Regions from separate parts of the Marinomonas sp. ATLA20 genome, predicted to be linked through region 1. Evidence: predicted binding sites of a transcription regulator. Region 1 holds the regulator's gene; the other holds the start of a gene.
What was found. Region 1 encodes PhoB, which activates phosphate uptake and scavenging genes when phosphate is short. Its sites were predicted from a motif close to TGTCATANNNNTGTCANA; they were not measured.
Positions count from the first base shown of each region.

Region 2: the regulator PhoB is predicted to act here: its motif matches at 1,674-1,691, upstream of AC2A4J_RS12835 (phosphatase PAP2 family protein).

Region 1 covers NZ_JBXUKU010000001.1:107,795-110,966, forward strand. The annotation lists gene AC2A4J_RS00450 (chorismate--pyruvate lyase family protein) at 1-264, shown strand, start outside; gene ubiA (4-hydroxybenzoate octaprenyltransferase) at 261-1,115, shown strand; gene phoB (phosphate regulon transcriptional regulator PhoB) at 1,200-1,895, shown strand; gene phoR (phosphate regulon sensor histidine kinase PhoR) at 1,892-3,172, shown strand, end outside.
Region 2 covers NZ_JBXUKU010000007.1:17,525-20,696, reverse strand. The annotation lists gene AC2A4J_RS12845 (phospholipase A) at 1-919, shown strand, start outside; gene AC2A4J_RS12840 (hypothetical protein) at 1,029-1,598, shown strand; gene AC2A4J_RS12835 (phosphatase PAP2 family protein) at 1,761-2,276, shown strand; gene AC2A4J_RS12830 (MJ1255/VC2487 family glycosyltransferase) at 2,273-3,172, shown strand, end outside.

The DNA.
Region 1 (3,172 bases):
ATTCCGGCGAGGTCATTGAAAGGCCATTGGCGACATGTAAAGCATTTAAAAGACAAGCCATTAGGTGGCTATCTGTTTCAACATAAGGCCCTGTCTCGAAGTTGCATTGAGGTCACTCAGTTACCAAAACGCATGTTTCCAAACCAACCTAATGCTTTGTGGGCGAGACGCTCTGTGTTTCATCAGTTTGGCCCTGGAATATTGGTCAATGAAGCTTTCTTTGATGAGATCAACCAACTAAAACCGCCGTTTGGATTGTTATGAACAAACTTAAAGACTACGCAGAACTCACTCGATTCAACCGCCCTATCGGTTCATTCTTACTGATGTGGCCAACATTATGGGCGCTATGGCTGGCAGCCGATGGTATGCCTCAATGGCATTTGATCGTTATCTTTATCTTAGGCGTTTTCAGCATGCGATCTGCGGGTTGCGTGATTAATGACTACGCGGATCGAAAGGTCGATGGTCATGTTGATCGTACTAAAAACCGCCCGCTACCGTCGGGCCGAGTATCTAAAAAAGAAGCACTTGTTCTGTTTTGTGCTTTGTCGATTTTAAGCTTTGTTTTAGTACTTTTTACCGATCTGCAAACGATTTTACTGTCGTTCGTAGGCTTAGGCTTGGCTGCTCTGTATCCGTTTATGAAACGCTATACCCATCTACCCCAGTTGTTTCTTGGCTTGGCTTTTTCGTGGGCAATTCCCATGGCCTACAGTGCACAGGGAGGAGATTTAACCGATCCTGAGCTATGGATGCTGTTTGTCGCCAATTGCTTTTGGACCATTGCCTATGATACCTATTATGCAATGACAGACCGTCCAGATGACCTCAAAATAGGCATCAAATCCACCGCCATCTTATTTGGCAGATATGATTTATTCGTCATTGTTTGCCTACAAGGTCTAACCTTGTCTTTATTGACCTGGATTGGTCTACTAGCCGGATTACATTGGCTATACTTTGTATCACTCGTGGTGTGTATTGGACTCTTTTATCAGCAATTTAATCAAGCTAAAGAGCGTGATCGACAAGCTTGCTTTCGCTCATTTTTAGACAATAACCGCGTTGGTTACTGTGTTTTCATCGGTCTGGTCGCAAGCTATTTTATGTAATATGTGGCAAAGTTGTGACAATGTAACCGAATTGTCACATTAGATCGCTTTAATGAAACCGTTCCTGAGATGAGGATGAATCCTGTGACCGGTAAAAAAGTATTAATTATTGACGACGAATCTTCCATACGCGAAATGATCGCCATTGCACTTGAAATGGCGGGCTACGAGTATTTGGAAGCAGAAAACATTCAGCAAGCCCATGAAATCATTGTGGACCATCGTCCGGATTTGATTCTTGCCGATTGGATGATGCCTGGCGGTAGCGGCATTGAGCTGACTCGCAGATTGAAAAAAGACCCCACAACGGCAGAAATTCCAGTCATTATGCTGACTGCGAAAAGTGAAGAAGACAACAAAATCCAAGGTCTAGAAGTCGGCGCTGACGATTACATCACCAAGCCATTTTCACCTCGTGAGTTAGTTGCTCGACTCAAAGCCGTATTACGACGCGCGACCCCTCAAGGCGTAGATGAACCAATTGAAATCGAAGGTCTAACCCTTGACCCAATCAGTCAGCGGGTTACCATTGGTACTCGCCCCTTAGACATGGGGCCTACAGAATACCGTCTACTAAAATTCCTCATGACACACCAAGAGCGTGCCTATTCAAGAGCGCAATTGTTGGATCAAGTATGGGGAGGAAATGTCTACGTTGAAGAACGTACCGTTGATGTTCATATACGTCGTTTACGCAAAGCCATTGGTAGTACTCATGATTTCTTGATACAAACAGTACGAGGAACAGGCTACCGCTTCTCAGCAAAAAGGTCCGTATGAAAACAGTTTGGCGAAACACTATTATTACTTGGCTCGCAGGATTCGCGGCTTGTATTGTAATAGGCCTAATAATAGGTCAGTTGTTGGGTGTTTTGCTGCTGTACGTTTTAGGGTCTTTGTACTGGCAGCTTTATCAGCTCTACCAATTCCATAATTGGCTTCGCCATTCTGGTCGTGCTGCACCACCAGAAGCCAGCGGAATTTGGGGAGAAGTATTCGATGCGGTTTATCGATTACATAAGAAACAACGCAAATCCAAACGTCGCATGCGCCAAGCGCTAACCCGAATTGAAAGCTCCACCACCGCCTTAAAAGAAGGCGTTATCATGGCGGATAACCAAGGTAACTTGGAGTGGTGGAATAACTCGGCGGCTCACTTTCTCGGCTTAATGCGTCCTGTCGATCGCGGCCAAATCATCACTAATATTGTCCGTAGCCCAGAGTTTTTCCGTTACTTTAGTCAAAAACGCTTTGGTGAGCCTTTGGTCATCAAGTCACCCGCCAAAGATGGCGTCTATTTAGAAATTCAAACCACATTGTACGATAAAAATGATCACCTGATTTTTGTTCGTGATGTGACGCGCTTACACTTGCTAGAACAGATGCGCAAAGACTTTGTTGCCAACGCTTCCCATGAATTAAAAACGCCGCTTACCGTTATTAAGGGCTACTTAGAAACCCTCGACATGTTCAAGGACAGTCTGCCAAAAAGCATGCAAAAAGGCATTGTTAATATGTCTGAGCAATCTGAGCGGATGGAACAACTCATCGAAGATCTGTTACTGCTTTCTCGCTTGGAGAGTAATGACAAACGCGAAGAGAACCAATGGCATAAAGTTTCAGACTTAGTACAAACCATTACCAATGCAACTACGCCAGTGTTGACGGACAAACACTCTATTAATTTGCAAATTCCCGAAGAAGCTCGCTTGTACGGCTCTTACAAAGAGCTCTATAGTGCTTTTTCCAATCTGATTTTTAACGCCATCAAATACTCACCAGATGGCGGCGAGATTGAGATCAAATGGGAGTCCAGTGAGTTTAATGGTGTGTTCTCTATAAAAGACTCTGGCATTGGCATAGAGCCAAGATACATTCCTCGACTCACAGAACGTTTCTTCCGAGTCGACAAAGGGCGAGGCTCTAAAACCGGCGGTACAGGTCTTGGCCTAGCCATCGTAAAGCATGTGCTATTACATCACGATGCCAAGCTACAAATTCGCAGTCAGCCTGGCTTTGGAAGCACCTTCTCTTGTCATTTCCCAGCAAATCGCACC
Region 2 (3,172 bases), on a different contig from region 1:
TAAATCAGACAGCGGCTTTTTTAGCACGTCCGATACGACGACTGAAGAACAGGTAGATAGCCCTTATTCTCCTGAAGAGCCTGAAGTCCCTGAATCTATTAGTAAGCGAGCTAAAGAAGATAATGGATTACTGCAGCAAAGAGAGAATAGAGAACAGGCGACGGTGAATAATCCGTTTGTTTTAACGCCCCATAAACCCAATTATTTTCTACCCATAGCTTACACCTCGAACCCTAACGATCGCGCTTTTTTAGGCGATGCTAGCGATTCGGAAAGTCTACAAAGTGTCGAGTTTAAGTTTCAATTTAGCCTTAAATTTCCTGTGGCATATGATGTTGTTGGTAAAAATAGTAGCTTGTGGTTTGCCTACACTCAGCAAGCTTACTGGCAGGCCTATAACAGTAGCATTTCAGCACCTTTTCGCGATACTAATCATGAACCTGAAGCCTTTATTGTTACCAAGCCGAAACACGGTTTTTTAGGTATTAAGCCAAACTATGTCTCCTATGGTTTTGTTCATCAGTCTAATGGTCAGTCAAATGAGTTATCTCGTTCTTGGAATCGGTTTTATGTGGACTTCTTGTTTGAATATGAGGATACCGCTTTTTCCTTTAAACCTTGGTATCGGATTCCTGAAAGCTCAAGGGTGGACGATAATCCCAACATTGAAAATTATTATGGCTACGGCGAGCTCAATGTCATACATGTTATCGATGATTATACTATTGACGTAATGCTGAGAAATAATCTTAAATCATCCGATAATAGGGGAGCGGTACAGGTAGGTTTTACGTTTCCTTTGTGGGGGAAAACACGCGGTTACATTCAATATTTTAATGGATATGGGCAATCTTTATTAGATTATAACCATCAGACTCAGTCGCTTGGCATCGGTATTATGCTGACCAATTGGTTGTAACATTGGCTGCGTATATCATCGTCACTGAAAGCTTTTCGTCATCTTTTTGTAATGATTGTGTCATTTTTAGCTTTTAAGGTGGTTATAAATCTAACCTAGGAGCTAAACCATGAAGTTGAAATTCTTACCTGTTGCAACCGGCCTAATTGCATTGTCTCTGTTGACTGCTTGCGGTGAAACGGTAAAAAAGCAAGACACTATGCCTACCGCTGAAACAATGTCTTTGAACAATGATGATTTGTACGAAGTGCATCACGAAGGTCGTATTTATGTTTTTGACGATCGTGGTGTGTATGAAGACTTTTTGCAGGTAGGTGAAACATCTTATCGTAAAGTGCGCATTGGTGATGGCCCAAAAGGTGAAACCATTGTTTTCGGTCTAACTAATGCGGATAAGAAAAAAATGTCGGGTATTGCGGCTGTTGACATGTATGACGGCGAGCTAAAAGCGGCAGACTCTTTCTACGGTGAAATGCGTATCGAAGGTCGTATTTATGTGTTTGGTTCTTTGCAAGAAATGAATGATGCCCGCGCTGTTGGTGAAGTGCCTCTTCGCTATACCGATATCGGTTCTGGCCCAAAGGGTGAAACCGTCGTTTACGCATTGAACGGTAGTAACAAAAAAGTGAAGCCAGAAGCAATGATCGAGAAATTTCATAAAATGAATCACATGAATTAATCATGGCAATCTAAGATCGCAAAAAATACCTCGCTGTGTCGAGGTATTTTTTGTCTCGACTTTATGGTTTAGGCATGTCACTAAGTTGTCATACTAATGCCACAGAACGGACATTTTACTGGTTTATGTTGAAAGTATGATAAAACCAGTGAGGTGATAAGTATGAATATATTTCAGAATATCCACGCCGTAGATGTACAGACTTTTTCTTGGTGTATGGCGAGAAAGCATCGCGCCACATTAACTCGTATTGGTCGTGCTGTTTCATTTTCAGCGGATGGGCCGTTTTATGCCATACTGGCGCTGCTGCTTTGGTTCGCTGGAGAGCAGATGCTGACGCTTATATTGGTATTTGGTTTTTTAATTGAGAGAGCTTTATACCTCTTGCTAAAACGCGGTTTCAAGCGTCATCGCCCAGCAGATGCGCTCGATAATTTCAACAGCTTTATTATTCCCGCCGATCAATTTTCTTTTCCATCAGGTCATACATCCGGGGCATTTTTTATGGCCTTTTGTTTATCTGAGTGGTTTCCAAGTATGAATTTAATCTTCTATTTCTGGGCGGTAAACGTAGGATTGTCACGTATTTTTCTTGGTGTTCATTTTCCGACAGATACCGTAATTGGCGCCTTGTTAGGTACGGCCTGTGCTGCATTAGCGATAGGGATTTTAGTATGAATATATTGTATGGTGTTCAAGGAACAGGGAATGGTCATATTACTCGCGCTCGAGCCATGGCGGTTGAGATGTATGCTGCAGGCATAGATGTTGATTTTGTTTTTTCAGGTCGTCCGCCAGAAGATTATTTCGATATGGCCGTATTCGGTGATTATCGAACGTTTCAAGGCTTGAGCTTTGTTGCTCGAAATGGTCAGTTGGATCTGTACGCGACCTGCAAGAACGCTAATTTTTTGAAGCTATACCGAGATATTCGTACGATTGATACTCACGGTTATGATTTGGTGATCACGGATTTTGAGCCCATTGTTGCTTGGGCGGCTAAACGTCAAGGTGTTCCTTGCGTCGGGTTTGGCCATCAGTATGCCTTTAAGTACGATATCCCGCGTTATAAAAAGAATTTTATAGCCCAATGGATTATGTCAAATTTTGCGCCTGCAGCAACTCAGTTAGGCGCACACTGGCACCACTTTGGTCATCCTATTTTGCCGCCACTGATTCATACGCAACAAATAAAGAACATGGCGGACCCAGAGCAGGTTTTGGTCTATCTGCCTTTTGAGAACAGTGAGGCGGTGTTAGATTGGTTAGAGGGGGTGCAGAATTATCGTTTCCGCCTTCATTGCAAGGATATTGAGCCTGGACTTTATGGTAATGTAGAGGTGTTTCCTTTTAGTCGAGAAGTCTTTCAAAAGAACTTAGGTGAGTGTGAGTCTGTGCTGTGTAATGCTGGATTTGAATTAAATTCAGAGGCCTTGCAGCTTGGTCGTCGCATTCTCGCTAAACCTTTGAAAGGTCAAATCGAGCAACACTCTAATGCCATCGCGTTAGAGTTTTTAGAAATAGCGAAAACGAGCGATGTATTGAACTCGCAAATCATTCAAGAGTGGCTAGAA